DNA from 3 places in the Kitasatospora sp. NPDC056446 genome. Region 2 is predicted to be linked to each of the others. Evidence: predicted binding sites of a transcription regulator. Region 2 holds the regulator's gene; each other region holds the start of a gene.
The links. Region 2 encodes HrcA, which represses chaperone genes, less so after heat shock. Its sites were predicted from a motif close to TTNGCACTCNGNNNNNCNGAGTGCNAA; they were not measured.

Region 1: a site for HrcA is predicted at 1,284-1,310, ahead of groES (co-chaperone GroES). Genes of this name have one in related genera too.
Region 3: a site for HrcA is predicted at 4,132-4,158, ahead of ACFQ6N_RS21755 (FmdB family zinc ribbon protein). Genes of this name have one in related genera too.

Annotation. Positions count from the first base shown of each region.
Region 1 is NZ_JBHTRF010000019.1:53,899-61,180, forward strand. It holds gene groL (chaperonin GroEL) at 1-720, opposite strand, end outside; gene groES (co-chaperone GroES) at 836-1,141, opposite strand; gene ACFQ6N_RS14520 (hypothetical protein) at 1,488-1,823, shown strand; gene ACFQ6N_RS14525 (methyltransferase domain-containing protein) at 1,873-3,048, shown strand; gene ACFQ6N_RS14530 (polysaccharide deacetylase family protein) at 3,052-3,972, opposite strand; gene ACFQ6N_RS14535 (hypothetical protein) at 4,117-4,377, opposite strand; gene tsaD (tRNA (adenosine(37)-N6)-threonylcarbamoyltransferase complex transferase subunit TsaD) at 4,374-5,480, opposite strand; gene rimI (ribosomal protein S18-alanine N-acetyltransferase) at 5,473-5,991, opposite strand; gene tsaB (tRNA (adenosine(37)-N6)-threonylcarbamoyltransferase complex dimerization subunit type 1 TsaB) at 6,015-6,689, opposite strand; gene ACFQ6N_RS14555 (hypothetical protein) at 6,843-7,282, shown strand, end outside.
Region 2 is NZ_JBHTRF010000083.1:18,740-26,021, reverse strand. It holds gene ACFQ6N_RS33935 (16S rRNA (uracil(1498)-N(3))-methyltransferase) at 1-189, opposite strand, end outside; gene dnaJ (molecular chaperone DnaJ) at 275-1,414, opposite strand; gene hrcA (heat-inducible transcriptional repressor HrcA) at 1,490-2,524, opposite strand; gene htpX (zinc metalloprotease HtpX) at 2,815-3,735, shown strand; gene ACFQ6N_RS33915 (hypothetical protein) at 3,758-4,360, shown strand; gene ACFQ6N_RS33910 (DUF3097 domain-containing protein) at 4,392-5,234, shown strand; gene ACFQ6N_RS33905 (Uma2 family endonuclease) at 5,365-5,922, opposite strand; gene hemW (radical SAM family heme chaperone HemW) at 5,963-7,192, opposite strand; gene ACFQ6N_RS33895 (AMP-dependent synthetase/ligase) at 7,251-7,282, opposite strand, start outside.
Region 3 is NZ_JBHTRF010000034.1:11,097-18,378, reverse strand. It holds gene ACFQ6N_RS21770 (penicillin acylase family protein) at 1-570, opposite strand, end outside; gene ACFQ6N_RS21765 (potassium/proton antiporter) at 809-2,293, shown strand; gene ACFQ6N_RS21760 (MFS transporter) at 2,636-4,042, shown strand; gene ACFQ6N_RS21755 (FmdB family zinc ribbon protein) at 4,170-4,475, shown strand; gene ACFQ6N_RS21750 (hypothetical protein) at 4,856-5,128, shown strand; gene mscL (large conductance mechanosensitive channel protein MscL) at 5,159-5,578, shown strand; gene ACFQ6N_RS21740 (hypothetical protein) at 5,673-5,900, opposite strand; gene ACFQ6N_RS21735 (sigma-70 family RNA polymerase sigma factor) at 6,072-7,043, opposite strand.

The sequences.
Region 1 (7,282 bases), on a different contig from region 2:
CTGGAGGATCTTCTCCAGCAGCGGCAGCAGCTCCTGGATGGAGGAGATCTTGCCCTGGTTGATCAGGATGTACGGGTCCTCCAGGACCGCCTCCTGCCGCTCCGCGTCGGTGACGAAGTACGGCGACAGGTAGCCCTTGTCGAACTGCATGCCCTCGGTGAAGTCCAGCTCCACGCCGAAGGTGTTCGACTCCTCGACGGTGATGACACCGTCCTTGCCGACCTTGTCGATCGCCTCGGCGATCAGCTCGCCGACCTGGGTGTCCTGCGCGGAGAGGGACGCGACGGCGGCGACGTCGTCCTTGCCCTCGATCTCGCGGGCGATGGACAGCAGGTGCTCGGAGACGGCGGCGACGGCCTTGTCGATGCCCTTCTTCAGGGCGGCCGGGCCGGCACCGGCGGCGACGTTGCGCAGACCCTCGTTGACCAGGGCCTGGGCCAGCACGGTGGCGGTGGTGGTGCCGTCACCCGCGACGTCGTTGGTCTTGGTGGCGACCTCCTTGACGAGCTGCGCGCCAAGGTTCTCGTACGGGTCGTCCAGCTCGACCTCACGGGCGATGGTGACACCGTCGTTGGTGATGGTCGGGGCGCCGAACTTCTTGTCGATGACGACGTTGCGGCCCTTGGGGCCGATGGTCACCTTGACGGTGTCGGCCAGCTTGTTGACACCGCGCTCCAGCGAGCGGCGGGCGTCCTCGTCGAACTGCAGGATCTTCGCCATGTTCCCTATTCCCTCGGGGCTGCGGCAGGCCCACCGGCCGCCGAACTACGTGAACCAACAACCACGCCCCGGGCCCCTGTCACTGGGACACGGATCCGGGGCGGGTCAGAACGACTTACTTCTCGATGATGGCGAGAACGTCGCGCGCCGAGAGGACGAGGTACTCCTCGCCCTGGTACTTCACCTCGGTGCCGCCGTACTTCGAGTACAGGACGATGTCACCGACGGCGACGTCGAGCGGCAGACGCTGGCCGTCCTCGAAGCGGCCCGGGCCGACAGCCAGGACGACGCCCTCCTGGGGCTTCTCCTTGGCGGTGTCCGGGATAACCAGGCCGGAGGCCGTGGTGGTCTCGGCGTCGAGCGGCTGGACCACAATGCGGTCCTCGAGCGGCTTGATGGCAACCTTGCTGCTGGTGGTCACGTCCGAGCTCCCCTTCGGAGATTACGGGGCCTTCTAACGGGTAGTTGGCGAACCTGCGGGCCTGCCGTCGCGGGGGTCAGACACACGTTTTCGCGTTAGCACTCCCACGGTGGGGAGTGCCAAGGACGACCATAGGCCCGTGTTAGCACTCAGTCAACCAGAGTGCCAACGGCGCGCCCCGGAAGCCCTCGCTCACGGTCGACTCCGCCGAACTCGTGTACGGGAAAGCCGGACTCCGCCAGACTCCTGCCATGACATCGCTCCCGGTGCGTCCCGGCCCGTCCCGGCCGAAGGACGCCGCCCCCGCCCTGCCGTCGCCGAGCCCGCTCCCCACCGGGGACGTCCGGTGACGGTGAACCGGCCCCAGGCCGCGCCCGAGCCCCGGCGGATCCACTGGGCGGCGGACCTGGTGCTCGCCGCGGTGATGCTCGCGGCCACCGCGGTGGTCGCGTTCCTCGGAACGATCGTGTTGAACGTGCTGAAGTTCCTCGCCCTGCACCACCCCCTGACGGTGCTCTTGGACGTCTTCGGCGTCGCGGTCATGCTCGTGCTGCTGACGCTGACCTTCCGGAGCACCCGGCGGGGCGGCTACCGGGTGACGCCGTACGCCACCGTGGCCGCGCTGCCGCTGGTGCTGCTCGTCGGCTGGACGGCCTCCGGCATCCCCGTCATCGGCCGGTGAACGCCGTCCGCGGCGGGTGGCCGCCCGGCCGACCGGCGAGAATGGCGCCGTGGAAACCGAGAACCTCCAGCCGCTGCTGACCCCCGAGGGCCAGGCCCTGCTCGCCGAACTGCGCGAGTTCACCCCCGAGGAGGAGCTGGCGCTGGCGACCCGGCTGCGCCGGGGGCACCCGGCGGAGCTGGTGTCGGCGGCCTTCGGGCAGGCGCGGCTGCGGCAGCGGGCGCGGGCGAAGTTCGGGGCGGACGCCGACCTGATGTACTTCACGCCCAACGGGGTCGAGCAGTCCACCCGGCGCAGCGTGGCCGAGTGGCGGGCCAGGCGGTTCGCCGGGCTGGGCGTACGGCGGCTCGCGGACCTGTGCTGCGGCATCGGCGGGGACGTGCTGGCGCTCGCCCGGGCCGGCATCGAGGTGCTGGCCGTCGACCGGGACCCGGAGGCCTGTGCCGCCACCGCCGCGAACGCCGCCGCGCTGGGCCTGTCCGAGCTGGTCGAGGTGCGCTGCGCGGACGTCGCCGAGGTGGACGTCACCGGTTACGACGCGGTGTTCACCGACCCGGCCCGCCGGACCTCGCGCGGCCGGGTGTTCGACCCCGAGGCGTACGCCCCGCCGCTCTCCTGGGCGATCGCGGCCGGCCGGCGGACCCCGATCGGGGCACTGAAGGTCGCGCCGGGCATCCCGCACGAGGCCGTCCCCGAGGACGCCGAGGCCGAGTGGGTCTCCGACCACGGCGACGTCAAGGAGGCGGTGCTCTGGTTCGGCACCGGGGCCGCCGCCCCGCACCGCGCCACCCTGCTGCCGCAGGGCGCCACCCTGACCGGCGGCGACCTGCCCGACCCGCCGGCCGGCCCGGTCGGTCGCTACCTGTACGAGCCGGACGGCGCGGTGATCCGGGCCCACCTGGTGGCCGAGGTGGCCGGGCAGGTCGGCGGCCGGCTGATCGACCCCAAGATCGCCTACGTGACCTCGGACGAGCTGGTGGCCACCCCGTACGCGCACGCCTTCGAGCTCACCGACGTGCTGCCCTTCCACATCAAGAAGCTGAAGGCGCTGCTGCGCGAGCGCGCGGTCGGCACGGTGGTGATCAAGAAGCGCGGGATGGCGATCACCCCGGAGGAACTGCGCCGCCAGCTCAAGCCCTCCGGGCCGAACTCCGTCACGGTGATCCTCAGCCGCACCGACAACGGCCCGCTGATGATGCTGGGGCAGCCGGTCCGGGCCTCCTGACGGTCAGGAGGCCGGTGCCTGGATGTAGTCCTCCAGCCGGGCCACCGAGAAGCCCTGCTCCTGGATCCGGGCCAGCAGGTCGCCGAACATCTGGGTCATCGTGGCGCCCTTGAGCTCCTTGGGGCCGCGGAAGTGGGCCAGGATGATGTCGCCGGGCTTCAGCTTCTTGTCCGCCGCCTGGTACTGCATGTCGTGGATCTGCATCGACTCGCGCCACAGCACGATCGCGCGCGGGCCGCACTCCTGCACCGAGGTGTTGAGCGTCGGGGTGTTGGCGCCGTCCCCGAACGGCGGCCGGAACAGCAGCGGCGCGGTGCCGTACTGCTGGGTGAGCGCGGACTGGTCGTCGCAGATCTCGGACTTCTGCTTCTCCGGCGGGATCTTGCTCATCACCGGGTGGTCCACGGTGTGGTTCTGGATGTGGTTGCCCAGCGCCTGGAGCGGCTTGAAGTAGCCGTAGTCGTTCTTGACGATGTCCCTGGTCAGGAACATCGAGATCGGCACCTTGAGGTCGGTCAGCATCTCGACGAACTTCGGGTCCTTCTCGGCGCCGTCGTCGATGGTGATGAAGACGACCTTGTCGCTCGTCTTCACGTCGCTGAACACCGGCACCGGGCCGGTCCGTTCGAGCTTGACCGGCTTGTCCGCGGGCGGTGCCGGGGCGGACGCCAGCGGGGTGAGCTTCCACTTCGCCCAGGCCGCCGCGTCCCCGCCCGCCGGGGCCGTGGCGCCGGGGGTGGCGGCCGTACCGGCCGGTGCGGCGCCGGTGGGCCGGGGCCCGGCCGGTGTCGTCGTCGTACCGGCGGCGGGCGCGGCGCCGCCGCCTCCGCCGTTGTCCCCGCACGCGGTGGCGAAGGCCAGCAGCGCCAGCGCCCCCGCCGCGTACGTCCTGGTCCTGGTCCTGCTCCGACCGTCCCTGCTCACCGCACCGCGCTCCCGGTTCCCGTCCAGCCTTCTCTCAGCTATGCACGGTAGCGGCCGGGGCCGCGGTTCCCTGCGGGGGCCGCCCGTCCGGCGCGGCCGGGTCCGTGCGGCCCGTCCGGCGGGGGCGGCCGGACGCCGCCGGGCCTACTCGACGTGCTCGCTGGTGAAGGACCAGCGGTGCACCGGGCGGCCGAGGAGTCCGGCCGGCGGGTCGGCGACCGGCACCGGCTCACCGCTCCACCAGGTGATCAGCAGGACCCGGTCCCCGGCGGCGCCGAACAGTTCGGCGCGCTCCAGCCCGGCGGTGCCGCGCAGCGCGGGCAGCGCCGTCCCCCGCACCCAGGCACCGAGTTCGGCGCCCCGGCCGTCCGCCGCCCGGGCCTCCCACATCGCGGCGACGGTCATGCGGCGCCGCCGCCGAGGGCCCGGTAGGCCTGGCCGTGGACGTCCCCGTGCCCGGTGTCCGCGGCGGGCACGTGCGCCTCGGTCACCGGCAGCGAGGAGTCGGCGGACAGGTCGAGCGCGGACGGCCTGCGGTCGCGCCAGACCATCTCGGCGCCCAGCGCCGCGACCATCGCGCCGTTGTCGGTGCACAGGCCCGGCCGGGGCACCCGCAGCCGGATGCCGGCCCGGTCGCAGCGCTGCTGGGCCATCTCGCGCAGCCGCGAGTTGGCCGCGACGCCGCCGCCGATCATCAGGTGGTCGACGCCGTTGTCCTTGCACGCCTTGACGGCCTTGCGGGTGAGCACGTCGGTGACGGCCTCCTGGAAGGACGCCGCCACGTCGGCGACCGGCACCTCCTCGCCGGCCCGGCGCTTGGCCTCCACCCAGCGGGCGACGGCGGTCTTCAGCCCGGAGAAGGAGAAGTCGTACGCGGGGTCGTTGCGGCCGCTCAGGCCGCGCGGGAAGGCGATCGCCTTCGGGTCGCCCTCGCGGGCCGTCCGGTCGACGATCGGGCCGCCGGGGAAGCCCAGGCCGAGCACCCGGGCGACCTTGTCGAAGGCCTCGCCGGCCGCGTCGTCGATGGTCGCGCCGAGCGGGCGCACGTCGCTGGTGATGTCCTCGCTGAGCAGCAGCGAGGAGTGCCCGCCGGAGACCAGCAGGGCCATCGTCGGCGAGGGCAGCCGGCCGTGCTCCAGCTGGTCGACGCAGATGTGCGAGGCGAGGTGGTTGACCCCGTACAGCGGCTTGTCCAGCGCCCAGGCGTACGCCTTCGCGGCGCTGACGCCGACCAGCAGCGCGCCGGCCAGGCCGGGGCCCGCGGTGACCGCGATGCCGTCCAGGTCGCTCGCCTTGATCCCGGCGGTGTCCAGGGCGCGCTGGATGGTCGGGACCATCGCCTCCAGGTGGGCGCGGCTGGCGATCTCCGGGACGACGCCGCCGAAGCGGGCGTGGTCGTTGACGCTGGAGGCGACCGCGTCGGCCAGCAGCGTGGTGCCGCGCACGATGCCGACGCCGGTCTCGTCGCAGGAGGTTTCGATGCCGAGGACGAGCGGTTCGTCAGCCATGGCGGGTGTCCTCAATGTCCTTCGGGTCGGTGCTGTCGGTGCTCGGGCGGTCGGGGCCCGGGTGGTCGAGGCGCGGGTCGTCGAGGCGCATCACCAGCGCGTCGACGTTGGCGGGCTGGTAGTAGCCGCGCCGGATGCCCACCGGTCGGAAGCCGTGGCGCTCGTACAGCCGCTGGGCGCGCGGGTTGTCCACCCGCACCTCCAGGAGCAGTTCGGCGCAGCCGCGCCGGGCGGACTCCCGGATCAGGTCGGTGAGCAGTGCCGTGCCGAGGCCGCCGCCCTGCCGGCGGTCGTCGACGGCGATGGTCTGGACGTCGCCCTCGCCGGCGATCGCCATCAGCCCGGCGTAGCCGACGACGGCGCCGTCCGGGTCGGTGGCGACGGTGTAGTGGCGGGTGCCGCCGGCGTGGGCCTCGGCCAACTCGGACCAGAACATCCCGGTGGACCAGGCGTCCTCGGGGAAGAGCCGCTGCTCCAGTTCCATCACCGGCGCGATGTCCCACCACCGCATCGGGCGCAGGGTGGTGCCGTGGTTCACGCCGGGAGCACCGCCTTGCCGCCCAGAACGTTCTTGAAGGCGGCCGGGACCTGGGCGTCGGGGCGGCGCAGGTACAGCGGGACGTTGGGCAGCAGTTCGCGCCCGGCGGCCAGCTCGGCGGCCGCGAAGCCGGCCAGGGCGCCGGCCGACACGTGCTCGGGGCCGTGCGGGTCCGGGAAGACGTCGGGGTAGAGCAGCGCGCCGGCGCCGACCGAGCGCGGCAGCGCGGCCAGCTCGGCCGGGCGGTCCACGCCGGGGCCCTCGGTGCGACGGCCCTCGGCGTCGTAGGAGGCCCAGTAGACCTCCTTGCGGCGCGCGTCGGTGGCCACCGTGAACGGCTGTCCGGCCAGGCCCTCGGCGCGGGCCTGGAAGGCGATCGCGTCCAGGGTGCAGACGCCGTGCACCGGCAGCCCGAGCGCGTGGCCGAGCGCGGCGGCGGTCACCAGGCCGACCCGCAGGCCGGTGTACGGGCCCGGGCCGACGCCGACCGCGATGCCGGTGAGCCGGTTCTTGTCCACGCCGGCCGTCCGCAGGACCCGGTCGATCGCGGGCAGCAGCAGTTCGCCGTGGCGTCGGGCGTCGACCTGGTGGGTCTCGGCAAGGACGGCCGTGCCGTCGTGGACGGCGGCGGTGACGGCGGGGGTGGCGGTGTCGAACGCGAGCAGCAGCACGGGTCAAGGTTAGACCGACGTTGGGCCGACCGGCCGATCGGCCGGGTGTACCGGTCGGGAACACACATCCGAGGCGCTGCGACCCCGACGGAGGGACCTGGCACGATGGGGCCGTACGAACAGGGACGGCAGCGGGAGCGGCACGTGGCGAAGATGGGTCCTGGAGTGGTGGTCACGGGGCTGACCCTGGGGGCCCTGGCGGCGGTCAGCCTGCTGGCCTTCCAGGCCAACGGCGCCCAGGACCGGGCGGGTGGCCCCAAGCCCACCGCGACCACCGCGGCGGCCTCGGCCACCGCCCCGGCGCCGACGGCCTCGGCCACCCCGACCGTCCCGCCGCTGCCGGTCACCTCGGGCACCGGCACCCGGGTGGTCTACTCGGTCGGCAGCCACTACGTCTGGCTGGTCGACCCGAAGAAGAACCCGCAGGTCACGGCCGCCTTCCCGGTCGTCCCGGGCTCGGTCGAGCCGGCCCCCGGCAGCTACGCGGTGTACAGCCGCACCCCGACCACCACCGGGACGGACGGCCGCCCGATCGAGCACGTGGTGCGCTTCGCGCAGCAGAACGGCGTGGTGTTCGGATTCAGCGCGACGGT
Region 2 (7,282 bases):
GCCGAGGACGGCGGCGACCGTCCCGTCGACGCCGAGGCCCAGGCCGTCGGCGAGGGTCACCGCCTCGCCGGCCTCCAGCCGCTTGACCGCGGCCGCGTGCCGACCCTCCGGGCCGTCCAGGCGCACCACGGTGCCGGGCACGGCGGCGGCGATCCGCTCGGTCTCGACGACGAAGACGGGCGCGGTCATGGGGTGGTCCTCCGGAGGGGGTCAGGCGGGAACGGGAACGCGAAGGGGGTGCCGGGCGGGATCCCCGGCACCCCCTCCCGGACGGCTACCGGCCGTTGAAGGCGTCCTTCAGGCGGGAGAAGAGCCCCTGCTGGCCCGGCGCGAACTGGCCGGACGGCCGCTCCTCGCCGCGCAGCACCGCGAGACGGCGCAGCAGGTCCTCCTGCTCGGGGTCGAGCTTGGTCGGCGTCTTCACCTCGACGTGCACTATCAGGTCGCCCCGGCCGCCGCCGCGCAGGTGGGTGATGCCCCGGCCGTGCAGCGGGATCGACTGGCCGGACTGGGTGCCGGGCCGGATGTCGATCTCCTCCATGCCGTCCAGGGTCTGCAGCGGCACCTGGGTGCCGAGCGAGGCCGCCGTCATCGGGATGGTGACGGTGCAGTGCAGGTCGTCCCCGCGCCGCTGGAAGATGGTGTGGCTGGTCTCGGCGATCTCGACGTACAGGTCGCCGGGCGGGCCGCCGCCGGGGCCGACCTCGCCCTCGCCGGCCAGCTGGATCCGGGTGCCGTTGTCGACACCGGCCGGGATCTTGACGGTCAGCGTGCGGCGGGCGCGGACCCGGCCGTCGCCGGCGCACTCCGGGCACGGGGTCGGCACGACGGTGCCGAAGCCCTGGCACTGCGGGCAGGGCCGGGAGGTCATGACCTGGCCCAGGAAGGACCGGGTGACCTGGGAGACCTCGCCCTTGCCGCGGCACATGTCGCAGGTCTGCGCGGAGGTGCCGGGGGCCGCGCCCTCGCCGCTGCACGTGGTGCAGGTGACGGCCGTGTCGACCTGGAGCTCCTTGGTGGTGCCGAAGGCGGCCTCCTCCAGGGTGATCTCCAGCCGGATCATGGCGTCCTGGCCCCGGCGGGTGCGCGAGCGCGGTCCGCGCTGGCCGGCCGCGGCGCCGAAGAAGGCGTCCATGATGTCGGAGAAGCCGAAGCCCGCCGCGCCCGCGCCGAAGCCGCCCGCTCCGCCGCCGCCCGGGGACAGCGGGTCGCCGCCGAGGTCGTAGACCTGGCGCTTCTGCGGATCGGAGAGCACCTCGTAGGCGGCGTTGATCTCCTTGAACCGCTCCTGCGTCTTCGGGTCCGGGTTGACGTCCGGGTGCAGTTCGCGTGCCAGGCGCCGGAACGCCTTCTTGATCTCGTCCTGCCCCGCATCCCGTCGGACGCCGAGTACCGCGTAGTAGTCCGTGGCCACCAAATGCTCCGCTTGTTCCGCCTGTAGTAGTGCTGCGACTGGTCACCGCCGTTGCCCGTGCAACAGCGGCGTTTGCTACGACTCGGCCAGGATCTGGCCCACGTACCGCGCCACCGCCCGCACCGCCCCCATTGTGCCCGGGTAGTCCATCCGGGTCGGACCGATCACGCCCAGTTTGGCCACGCTCTCGTCGCCCGAACCGTAACCGACGGACACGACCGAGGTGGAATTCAGCCCCTCGTAGGCGATCTCCCGCCCGATCCGGACCGTCATCGCGGCGTCCGTGGTCTCACCCAGGAGGCGGAGCAGGATGACCTGCTCCTCCAGGGCTTCGAGCACCGGCTGGATGGTGAGCGGGAAGTCGTGCCCGAAGCGGGTCAGGTTGGCCGTGCCGGCCAGCATGATCCGTTCCTCGTTCTGTTCCGCGAGCGTCTCGAACAGGGTCGCGAGGACCGTGGTCACGGTCGGCCGGTCGGCCTGCTCGAACGCCGCCGGGAGCTCTTCCAGCAGCCCGGGGACCTCGGGGAGGCGCCGGCCGGCCGCTCTCGCGTTGATCGCGGCCCGCAGGTCCGCCAGGACCGTCTCGCCGACCGGGCCCGGGCAGTCGACCATCCGCTGCTCGACCCGGCCGGTGTTGGTGATCAGGACCAGCATCACCTTGGCCGGGGCCAGCGCCACCAGCTCGATGTGCCGGACGGTGGAGCGCGTCAGCGAGGGGTACTGCACCACCGCGACCTGCCGGGTCAGCTGGGCGAGCAGCCGCACGGTGCGTGCCACCACGTCGTCCAGGTCGACCGCGCCGTCCAGGAAGTGCCGGATGGCCCGGCGCTCGGGCGCGGTCATCGGCTTGATCTCGGCGAGCTTGTCGACGAAGAGGCGGTACCCCTTGTCGGTGGGGATCCGGCCGGCACTGGTGTGCGGCTGGTGGATGTAGCCCTCCTCCTCCAGCGCCGCCATGTCGTTGCGGACGGTCGCCGGCGAGACCCCGAGGTTGTGCCGTTCCACCAGGGCCTTGGAGCCGACCGGCTCCTCGGTGCCCACGTAGTCCTGCACGATCGCGCGGAGCACGGCGAGCTTGCGTTCGTCCAGCTGGCGGACCTCTCCGGCCATGGGGCACGCACCTCCGTCTTCGCACGTTGTCCGTCTGTGTCCCTGTGTGCTGCTGCGGGCGCTCCGGGAGGCCCCGGCTTGGCACTCTGAACCTACGAGTGCCAGAACCGTACCTGCCAGTGTACGGCCCGGGTCCTACCGCAGGAACGGCCCGACCGGGGTGATCCTGCCCGCAGTTCCGGGTACGGCCCGCGAGGCGCCGGCCGTTCACCGGTTCCCGGCGCGCGGGTGGTGCCCCGGGGCCGTCCGGGTGGCAGCATCGGAAGCGACGGCGAATGGAGGAGCAAGCGATGTCGAGCTCGGGCCAGCACACCCGTTTCGCACCCGACCGCGGCCTGACCGGCCGCATGGTCGTGACGATGTTCGTGATCGGGCTGCTGTACGTCGGTTTCACCGGCCTGCTGATCGCGCTGCTGCGCGGCGCCTGGCCGCTGATCGTCCTGATCTCCGGCGGGCTGTTCGTGGCCCAGTTCTGGTTCAGCGACAAGATCACCGAGCGGGCGATGGGCGCCCGCACGGTGTCCCCGGAGGAGTACCCCCAACTGCACGGCACGATCGACCGGCTCTGCGCGCTGGCCGACATGCCCAAGCCCCGCGTGGCGGTCGCCGACAACGACATGCCGAACGCCTTCGCCACCGGCCGCAACCCGCAGAACGCGGTGGTCTGCGTGACCACCGGCCTGCTGCGCCGCCTGGAACCCGAGGAACTGGAGGGCGTCCTCGCCCACGAGCTGTCCCACGTCGCCCACCGGGACGTCGCGGTGATGACGATCGCCGGCTTCCTCGGCGTGCTCGCCGGGGCGATGACCCGGATCGCCATGTACGGCGGGTTCATGGGCGGCAACCGCAACAGCAACGACCAGAACGCGGCCATCGCGGCCCTGGTCATCCCGCTGGTCTCGATGGTCGTCTACGCGATCAGCTTCCTGCTCACCCGGCTGCTCTCCCGCTACCGCGAGCTGGCCGCCGACCGCGCCGCCGCCCAGCTCACCGGCCGGCCCAGCGCGCTCGCCTCGGCCCTCACCAAGGTGACCGGGCAGATCGCGGCCATCCCCAGCAAGGACCTGCGCCAGGCGCAGCCGTACAACGCCTTCTACTTCGCCCCCGCGCTCAGCGCCAAGGAGACCGCCTCCCAGCTGCTCTCCACCCACCCGTCGCTGGAGAAGCGGCTGGAGCAGCTGGCGAAGATCTCCGAGCAGCTCGGCCGCTGACCCCCGACCCGGAAGGACCGCCGTGGGAATCCTGGACACCCTGTTCGGCCGCACCAAGCCCGTCAAACCCGACCTCGACCAGCTGTTCGGCGTGCCGTCCGCCGCGCTCACCCTGGAGGCCGGGGCCGGCTTCACGCCGACCGGGCTCGGCTCGGTCTGCTTCGCGGCCGTCGAGGGCGCGGCCTTCGGCCAGGTCGAGGAGCAGGTCCGGGCCCTGCTGGACGCCGACACCGGGCGCGGCGGCGTCCCGGTGGAGGCCTCCAAGGACGGCTACGGCTACTCCTGGCTGCTCGCCCGGCACTCCCCCGGGGAGCTGCCGGAGCTGGTGAACGACCTGCACGCCGTCAACAGCGAGCTGGAGGCGAACGGCTTCGGCCCGCAGCTGCTCTGCTCGCTGGTGGGCTTCCGTCGAAACGACGCGGGCGGCGACGCCCAGGAGCAGTCGCTGGCCCTGGTGTACCTCTACAAGCGAGGTACCTTCTACCCCTTCGCACCGATGCCCGGCGGCGGGGAGCGGCGCAACAGCCCGCTGGAACTCCAGGTCAACGCGATGCTGGGGAACGACCTGCGGCTGGAGAAGGACCTGTCCCGCTGGTTCCCGGTCTGGGGCGCGCCGGGCCTCTGACGGCCCGTCCGCCGTCCCTATGATCACCCGTATGCGCAGCCGCCAGTACGGACCCGACCTGACCCCGCCGTGGAAGAAACAGGCCCCCGCCCCGGAGGTGCCCGCCGAGCGGGACCTGGTGGTCGAGGAGGCGGCCGGCGGCTTCTGCGGGGCCGTGGTGCGCTGCGAGAAGACCGCCGAGGGGTTCACCGTCACCCTGGAGGACCGCTTCGGCAAGCACCGGGTGTTCCCGCTGGTCCCGCGCGGCTTCCTGCTGGAGGGCCGGGTCGTCACCCTGGTCCGCCCGGCCGGTCCGGCCCCCGCCGGGCGCGACGTCGGGGCCGGGGCCGGGCGCACCGCCTCCGGCTCGGTCGCCGTCCGGGGCGCCCGCGCCCGGGTCGCCCGCGAGTCCCGGATCTACGTCGAGGGCCGCCACGACGCCGAGCTGGTCGAGCGGGTCTGGGGCGACGACCTGCGCGTCGAGGGCGTCGTCGTGGAGTACCTGCGGGGCATCGACGACCTGCCCGCGATCGTCGCCGGCTTCGCCCCCGGCCCGGGCCGCCGCCTCGGCGTCCTGGTCGACCACCTGCTCCCCGGCACCAAGGAGCACCGGATCGCCGGGCAGGTCACCGGCGAGTCCGTGCTGGTCGTCGGCCACCCCTACATCGACATCTGGCAGGCCGTGAAGCCGTCGAGCGTCGGCATCCCCGGCTGGCCCGCCGTCCCCCGCGGCGAGGACTGGAAGGAGGGCACCTGCCGCCGCCTCGGCTGGCCGGCGGACACCCCGGCGGCCTGGAAGCACATCCTGTCGAAGGTCGACACCTACAAGGACCTGGAACCCGAACTGCTCGGCCGGGTCGAGGAACTGATCGACTTCGTGACGCTTCCGGAGTGACCCCGCGAACGGGACACTCTCCCGGTTCGACCCCGTCTCCGGAGGTCGCCGTGTCCCGAACCGCGGACGAGCGCGGCGGCACGGCGACGCGGGACCGCCGCGTCGCGGCTCCGGAGGGGCGGGCCGCCCGTCACGCGTAGGTCTGGAACTCCGAGGTGTCGAGCGTGACGCCCAGCAGGTCCACCGGAATCGGCTCGCCGAACTTGGTGGTCCGCTCGGACACGTAGTCCGGCATCCCCGAGGCGCTCGCCCGGGTCGGCTCGGTGAGGAGCACGCAGACGGCCTTGATCGGGTCGACGACCAGGTACACGGGAATCCCGCCCTCGGCGTACAACTCCCGCTTGGTCCGGTAGTCGCGGAGAACACTGGTCCTGGAGACGACCTCGACCACCAGGGCCAGAACGGGCGCGGGAACCAGTCGACCGGGGCCTTCGAACGCCTCCCGTTCGAACACGACCAGGTCCGGCTGAGGCTCACTCGTCAGGCCCGGGAGATCGATGTCCTGGGTGGTCAAGCGGTGCCACCGCGTCCGGGGGAGTTGGTCCCGAATGGCTTCGACAATGATGTTGTGGACCAGGTCCGGCCCGGCCATCATCACGATTTCCCCCCTGATGAGCTCGGCCTTGAAGCCTTCGGGGACCTCCAGGTTCTCGAAGATCCCCGTCACCCGGTCATCGATGGCGGTCATTGCGCGCTCCCTCCGACGGCTGACACCACGTTAACGACACTCAGTCCACCAGGTCACGTACCACCGCGTCCGCCAGCAGCCGCCCCTGGAGGGTGAGCGCGGCGCGACCCCGCTCGTACGGGCCCGGGTCCAGGAGGCCGTCGGCGAGGGCCTTGGCGGCGGCCTCGCGGCCGGTGCCGGTGAGGAGGTCCAGCGCGACGCCCTCGACCAGGCGCAGTTCGAGCAGGATGCGCTCGACCCGGCGGTCCTCGTCGCCCAGGACCTCGCGGCCCAGCCCCGGGGTGCGGCCCTCGGCGAGGGCCTGGGCGTACGCGGCGGGGTGCTTGGCGTTCCACCAGCGGACGCCGCCGACGTGGCTGTGGGCGCCCGGGCCCGCGCCCCACCAGTCGGCGCCGGTCCAGTAGAGCTCGTTGTGCCGGCAGCGGCCCTCGGGCGTGGCGGCCCAGTTGGAGACCTCGTACCAGTGGTACCCGGCGGCGGCGAGTGCCTGCTCGGCGATGAGGTAGCGGTCGGCGTGCACGTCGTCGTCGATCATCGGCAGCTCGCCGCGCTTGACCCGGGCGGCCAGCTTGGTGCCGTCCTCGACGATCAGGGAGTACGCGGAGACGTGGTCGGGCCCGGCGCCGATCGCGGCGTCCAGGGAGGCCCGCCAGTCGTCGTCGGACTCGCCGGGGGTGCCGTAGATCAGGTCCAGGTTGACGTGGTCGAAGCCGGCCGCGCGGGCCTCGGCGACACAGGCCTCCGGGCGCCCCGGGGTGTGGTGGCGGTCGAGCAGCCGCAGCACGTGGGGGCGGGCGCTCTGCATGCCGAAGGAGATCCGGTTGTAGCCGCCCTCGCGCAGCTCGGCCAGGTACGCCGGGTCGACGGACTCCGGGTTGGCCTCGGTGGTGACCTCGGCGCCGTCGGCGAGCCCGAACTCCTCGCGGATCGCGGCGAGCATCTTCACCAGGTCGCGGGCGGGCAGCAGGGTGGGCGTGCCGCCGCCGAGGAAGACCGTCCGCACCGGCAGGTCCGTCTCCCCCAGCACCCGCCGGGCCAGCCGGATCTCGGCGACCACGTTGTCCGCGTACGTCTCCTGGGAGGCGACGGCCCCGGAGGAGCGCAGCTCGGTGGCCGTGTAGGTGTTGAAGTCGCAGTAGCCGCAGCGGCTGGCGCAGTACGGCACGTGCAGGTAGAAGCCGAAGGGACGCCTGCCGAGCCCGGTGAGGGCGTGCGCGGGCAGGGAACCGTCGGACGGCACGGGTTCGCCGTCGGGGAGTGCGGAGGGCATGCCCCCATTGTCCCGTACGGCCCGGCGATCACCGCAGGCCGTACGGGACGGGGCGCGCTCAGGCCTCGTTGGCGCCCGCGTACATCGCGG
Region 3 (7,282 bases), on a different contig from region 2:
CCAGGCCACCGAGTCGACGGGGCTCCACTGCTCGGGCGTGTAGCCGCTGTTGGCGACGCCGAGCAGGGAGAACTCCAGTGAGGCCTTCGCGCCGCCGGGGTGCTCGGCGAGCCAGGCGTTCACACCGTCCGCGTAGGCCTGGAGGTACTTCTTGGTCTCCGGCGCCAGCTTGGTGTCGTACTCCTTCTGCGCCACCTGCCGCCAGCCCATGGTGCGGATGAAGGTGTCGGTGTCGACCTGGCTGTCGCCGAACATCTCGGAGAGCCGGCCGGCCGTGATGTGCCGCCGGACGTCCATCTCCCAGAAACGGTCCTGCGCCTGGACGTAGCCCTGGGCGCGGAACAGGTCCTCGGAGGTGTCGGCGTACAGCTGCGGGATGCCGTTGGCGTCCCGCTTGACGTCGACCGGCGCGCTCAGGCCCGCCACCTTGACGCTTCCGTCGACCTCCGGGAAGGACGCGCGGACCGCGGTGACCCCGCGGTAGCCGCCGTAGCCGACGCCGGCCACCAGCAGCACGACCAGCACGATCACGAACAGACGGGCGCGCCGGAACTTCTTCGAGCGGGGCATCTGGGTCCTTGCGGTCCTGACTTCGGGGCGGACGGGCGTGTCCAGGGCCTGCGGCCGTGACAGGGAACCACATTAGGCCGAGTCGGCCGGGCACCGTGAACGGGGGACCAAGCTAAAGATATGGCAAAATGTTAGACTGCGTAACGATCCGCAAGGGGAGCATTGACGCTTCCTTAACGGGTCGGCCCCACAGCACCACCAGACACCCCGTCCGTTTGCCTGCCCGAGGTGCCCCTGCGTGAACGTCGTCCACCTGAACCAGCTCCTTCTCGAAGCCTCCGTGATCCTGCTGTTCGCGGTGGTCGCCGTCCGGATCTCGACCCGATCAGGGCTGCCCAGCCTGCTGATCTATCTCGGGATCGGCGTGGCACTGGGCCAGGACGGGATCGGCTTCACCTTCAACAACGCCGAGCTCACCCAGGTGATCGGCTACGCGGCACTCGTGGTCATCCTGGCCGAGGGCGGCCTCAAGACCAGCTGGCGCGAGATCAAGCCGGTCGTACCGGCCGCCACCGTGCTCGCCACCCTCGGCGTCGGCGTCAGCGTCTTCGCCACGGCGGCCGGCGCGCACTGGCTGGTCGGCCTGGACTGGCGGACCTCCCTGCTGCTCGGCGCGATAGTCTCCTCGACCGACGCGGCGGCCGTCTTCTCGGTCCTGCGGATGGTCCCGCTGCCGCACCGGCTCACCGGCCTGCTGGAGGCCGAGTCCGGCTTCAACGACGCGCCCGTGGTCATCCTGGTCGTCGCCTTCGCCACCACCGGGGAGCTGGACTCCTGGTACGTCATGATCGGCACGATCGTCGCCGAACTGGCGATCGGTGCCGCGATCGGCTTCGCCGTCGGCAAGCTCGGCGCCTTCGGGATCAAGCACGTCGCCCTGCCGTCCTCGGGCCTCTACCCGATCGCCGTGATGGCGCTCACCGTGCTCGCCTACGCGGGCGGCGCGCTGCTGCACGGCTCCGGCTTCCTCGCTGTCTACATCTGCGCGGTAATCCTCGGGAACTCCAAGCTGCCGCACGGGCCCGCCGTCCGCGGCTTCGCCGACGGGCTGGCGTGGATCGGCCAGATCGGCATGTTCGTCCTGCTCGGACTGCTCTGCACGCCCGCGACCATGGGCTCCGCCGTGGTGCCCGCGCTGGTGATCGGCGCCGTGCTGGTCTTCCTGGCCCGGCCGCTGTCGGTGATCGTCTCGCTGACCCCGTTCAAGGTGCCGGCCCGCGAGCAGGCCCTGCTGAGCTGGGCCGGACTGCGCGGGGCGGTGCCCATCGTGCTGGCCACCATCCCGGTGGTGTCGGGCGCGCACAAGGCCGAGGACGTGTTCAACATCGTCTTCATCCTGGTCGTCGTCTTCACCCTGCTCCAGGGGCCGACCCTGCCGTGGGTCGCCAAGCGGCTGCGGATCGGCGACGGCGCGATGGGCCAGGACCTCGGCATCGAGTCCGCCCCGCTGGAGAAGCTGCACGGGCACCTGCTCTCGGTCGCACTCTCCCCCACCTCCCGGATGTCCGGCGTGGAGGTCAGCGAACTGCGGCTGCCCAAGGGGGCGGCGGTCACCCTGGTCGTGCGCGAGGGCAGCTCCTTCGTACCGGACAAGGCGACGGTGCTGCGCGGCGGCGACGAGCTGCTGGTGGTCACCACGGACGAGGTCAGCGAGGCCGCGGAGCGACGGCTGCGGGCCGTCGACCGGAACGGCAAGCTCGCGGGGTGGCTGAACGGGCGGTGAGCCCGGGGGGCGGCGCTCCCGGGGTGCTCCCGGGGTGATCCGGGGGCGCTCCCAGGGTGATCCCCGGGTGCTCCCGGGGCGCCCGGGAGGGGTGGGCTGGCGGTATCTACGCGCGTAACTGTATGCTGGTACGACCACGCCGTATAACTACCGTTAGACCACCACCAGCATCTGCCTGACGCAGAGTTGGCGCGACCGCTCGGCGGCCGCGGTTCGGCCCCCGGCAATCCCACCGGGCCGGGACCCGGTATCTACCCCGGTCGACGCGCGAGAGGACGACTCTCGGCGCCGTCGGGGCCACACCATGCCCTGCCGCGCTACCAGGCAGCAGGAAGGACGACCGTGACGGCCCGCCGAACGGTCGACAGCGCCACGGACACCACCGCGGCCACCAGCGCAGCCCAGGCCCCCGCCCGCGTCGGGTACGGCGAACTGCTGCGCACCCCCGGAGCCTGGACCTTCCTGGCCCCCGCCCTCGTCGCGCGACTGCCCTACGCGATGCTCAGCATGGGCATCCTGCTGCTCGTCACCCAGACCCACGGCTCGTACGGCACCGCCGGTACGGTCACCGCCGTCGCCGCCGTCGCCCAAGCCCTGATCGGTCCGCAGACCGGGCGGCTGGCCGACCGGTACGGGCAGGCCTCCGTACTCGTCCCCACCGTCCTGGTCCACGCGGCCTCCGTCGCCGCACTGATCACGCTGGCCCTCGGGCACGCGCCGGCCTGGAGCCTGTTCCTGGCCGCCGTCCCGGCCGGGGCGAGCGTGCCGCAGGTCGGCGCGATGGTCCGGGCCCGCTGGGTCGCCCGGTTCACCGCCGACGGCCCGTCCGAGGCCTCGGCCGCCCGGGTGAGCACCGCGTTCGCCTTCGAGTCCGTGACGGACGAGTTCACCTTCGTGATCGGCCCGATCCTGGCCTCCGGCATCGCCGCACTCGCCAACCCGGCGACCGCGCTGGTCGCCGAGGCCGCGCTGACCCTCGTCGGCGGCCTGGCCTTCGCCGCGCAGCGGCGCACCGCCCCCGCCCGGATCGTGCCGCAGCCCGGCACGAAGCGCGCCTCGGCCCTCGCCTCCCCCGGCGTCCGGCTGCTGGCCGGGACCTTCCTCGGGGTCGGCGCCGTGTTCGGCGGCATGCAGGTCTCGGTGAACGCCTTCGCCGACTCGGTCGGGCAGCACTCCGCCGGCGGCACCGTCTACGGGATCTTCGCGGGCGGCTCCATGCTGGCCGGCGTGCTGTACGGCGTGATCGCCTGGCGGCGGCCCGTCCAGCAGCGGATGCTGTTCAGCTACGGGCTGCTGGTGCTGGGCTGCTCCACGCTGTGGGCGATGCCGAACCTGGTCGCGCTCACCCTCGCCGGACTGGTCTGCGGCCTGGCCATCGCACCGACCCTGATCAGCGGCTACACCCTGGTCGAGACGCTGGTCGCGGACGGCGCCAAGACGGAGGCCTTCACCTGGCTGACCGGGGCCATCGGGCTGGGGCTCGCGGTCGGCTCGATGGCGGCCGGGAAGCTGATCGACGGGCACGGACCGTCGACCGGGTTCCTGGTGCCGGTGGTCGGCGCCGGGCTGGGGCTGCTCACGCTGCTCTCGCTGCGGCACCTGCTGGTGGCGCCGGCTTCCGGTTCGGCTTCGGGTTCGGCTTCCGGCTCTGGTTCGGGTTCGGGTTCCGGCCAGGACTCGGGGCGTGTCGTCGCGGGCTCGGCGGAGCGCGGGGGCAGCGCACAGCTGGTGGGCGCGGCCAAGGGCTGAGCGGGCGACGGTCCGATGGCCGGGTCCGGTCGCATCTCACACCGGAGTCGCTGGACTGATCCAGCGGAATACCGCATCATTGACCATCGTTAGCACTCATCAGGCGAGAGTGCCAGGAGGAAGACAAGTGCCCACGTACCAGTACCAGTGCACCGAGTGCGGCAACGGCCTGGAGGCGGTGCAGAAGTTCACCGACGAGGCGCTGACCACGTGCCCCGACTGCCAGGGACGGCTCCGCAAGGTCTTCTCGGCCGTGGGTGTCGTGTTCAAGGGTTCCGGTTTCTACCGGACCGACAGCCGCTCCTCCTCCAGCAGCTCGGTGGGCTCGGGGTCGTCGTCGACCTCCTCGACGCCGTCCACGCCGTCCGCCGCTCCGTCCGCTTCGGGCAGCGGCTCCTCGACGCCGTCCAGCCCGGCTCCGGCCGCGAGCTGACCCGGGCGCGAACCGGCCCGGCACCAGTCGGCCCGGGCGCCCAGCAGTCTTCGGAAAGGCCCGTCGGCCCCGCTCGATGCGGGGGCGGCGGGCCTTTCCGCATACCCCCGGCCGGCTTTCGCCGTACGGCCGCCCGCCATGCGGCACCGTCACCGCCGTCACCGCCGTCGTCGTCACCCGTCACTGCCGCCGTCACCACTGTCGCCGTCACCTTGGGCAGGGCGGATTGACTCGTACGGGTGTACGAAGTTATCCACAGGGGCGGGGTTGTCCACAGGCTGGGGGAACCGGCTTTCCGGAGCCGTGCGAAGCGCGCATCGTGTGGGTCGTCAGCCGGTCCGGCGAGAGGGCCGGCCGCTCGATCCTTCGGAGGTGCGTCGATGACGACCGTGAGCTTCTCCGTCCCGCTGCCCGCGCCCACCGTGCCGCCCCGGCAGGAGGTGCCGAGCTTCCCGCCGATCCGGCGCGGCTGCGGCGGGTGGCACCGCTGGCGCAGCGCCGTGCGGCGGCGGGCCGGGGTGCCCGCACTGGTGCTGCTCGCGGTGGCGGCCGCGCTCGCGTCCGGGCCCGCACGGGCCGGGCTCCCGCCGCCCGACGGGGGCGCCTTGGGCCGGACGGGTTGTCAATCCGGGCCTGCGGAAGATCACCCGTAACCGGCGCACGACTTCGTCGTTCGAGGCGGCATGAAGGGCTTCAAGGAATTCCTGCTGCGCGGAAATGTCGTCGAACTCGCCGTCGCCGTGGTCATCGGTGCGGCTTTCACCAGCATCGTCAACGCCTTCGTCAAGGGCGTGATCAATCCGATCGTCGGCGTATTCGGGACGAAGGACCTGGCGTCCTACAGTTCCTGCCTCAAGGGGCCCTGCGAGATGAGCCCGACCGGTGAGGTCACGTCCGGAATCCTCATCCTGTGGGGGTCGGTGCTCAGTGCCGCCCTCCAGTTCCTGATCACCGCGGCCGTCGTCTACTTCGTCCTGATCATCCCGATGAACAGGATGGCGGCCCGCCGCAAGTCCCCCGCCGAGGTGGCGGCGGAGGCCGAAGCCAAGGAGGTCCAACTGCTGACCGAGATCCGCGACGCGCTGGTCACGCCGCAGCGCTGACGCACCGGACGGTTCCCGCGTCCCCGTACGTCTTCGCTCGTCCTAGCCCGCCTTCGTCCGTCCTCGTCTGTCCTCGTCCGCCCTCGTCCGTCCCTCAGCCGCCGTGGTGCGGCGGGCGCTGGCTCAGGTACCAGTCCAGCCCCCGCCCACCGCTCTCCCCCGCGCCGGAGCGCTCGTTCCAGCCGGCGTCGGTGTCGTCCCGGGACTGCTGGTCCAGCGGGTCCCGGAAGACCAGCCGGGCCTTGGCCACGGGCTTCTCCTGCGGCTCCTGCTCCCCGGCGTGCCCCGCGGTCTCGGCCGGTCCCTGTCCCTGCTCGCTCACCCTGTCCACTCCGTCCGTCCGTCTCGTCCTGCTCACCGCGTCCTGTCCCTCCAGCCTAAGAGCCCCGGGGCACGCCTCGGGCCCTGGTGCGGAGCGCTCCGCACCAGGGCCCGGGTGGGGCCAGGCAGACCCGCCGGGCGGCCGACACGCCGCCGTCGGGGGTCGGGCCGGTCAGGCGGCCTCGAAGCCCGCGTGGTCGGCGATCTTCTTCAGCTCGGCCAGCGCGTGCTTCTCGATCTGGCGGATCCGCTCACGGGTGAGGCCGTGCTGCTTGCCCACCTCGGTGAGGGTGCGCTCGCGGCCGTCCTCCATCCCGTAGCGGGACCGGATGATCGAGGCCGTGCGGTCGTCCAACCGCCCGATCAGGCCGTCCAGCTCCTCGCGGCGGAGCATGACCATCACGGCGTCCTCGGGGGACGTCGCCCCGGTGTCCTCCACCAGGTCGCCGAACTGGGTCTCGCCCTCGTCGTCGACCGACATGTTGAGGCTGACCGGGTCCCGTGCCCAGTCCAGCACGTCCTTGATCCGGGCCTCGGTGGTGTCCAACTCGGCCGCGATCTCGGCCGGCTCGGGCTCGCGGCCCAGCTCCTTGGACTTCTCGCGCTGCACCCGCCGGATCCGCCCCAGCTCCTCCACCAGGTGCACGGGCAGCCGGATGGTGCGGGACTGGTCGGCGATGGACCGGGTGATCGCCTGTCGGATCCACCACGTCGCGTAGGTGGAGAACTTGAAGCCCTTGGCGTAGTCGAACTTCTCGACGGCGCGGACCAGGCCCGCGTTGCCCTCCTGGATGAGGTCCAGCAGCGGGAGCCCGCTGCGCGGGTACCGGCGGGCGACCGCCACGACCAGCCGGAGGTTGGACCGGATGAAGACGTCCTTGGCGCGCTCGGCGTCGGCGGCTATCGCCTCCAGTTCCTCGCGCGTGACACCGTCGGGGAGTTCGCCCTCCTCCAGCAGGTGCTGGGCGTACACACCGGCCTCGATCCGCAGCGAGAGCTCGACCTCTTCGGCGGCATCGAGCAGGGGTGTCCTGGCGATCTCGTCGAGGTACATGCCGACCAGGTCACGGTCGGCCTCGAAGTTGGTCGGGCGGGCCGCGCGAGTCCGGTCGGCCCTGTCGCGAACGACGGCACGGGTGGCCATGCTTGCTCCCTTTGCTGGTGTTGCCGAGGTCTGCCTGCCTGCCCCGAGGCAAGAAGTGCGGGCCCCTGGGGGCTCACACGTAACGATCCAACGAACAGAATCCGGACAACATTCCCAAGTCACTCCGATTCTTCCCCGTGATGCAGTATCCTGCCGGTTTTCACCCCGACTTTGGACGCTCGGTGACCACTCGGGCACGTCCGGTGTCCCGTCGCGACCGTTCCGGGGCTGGTTTTCTT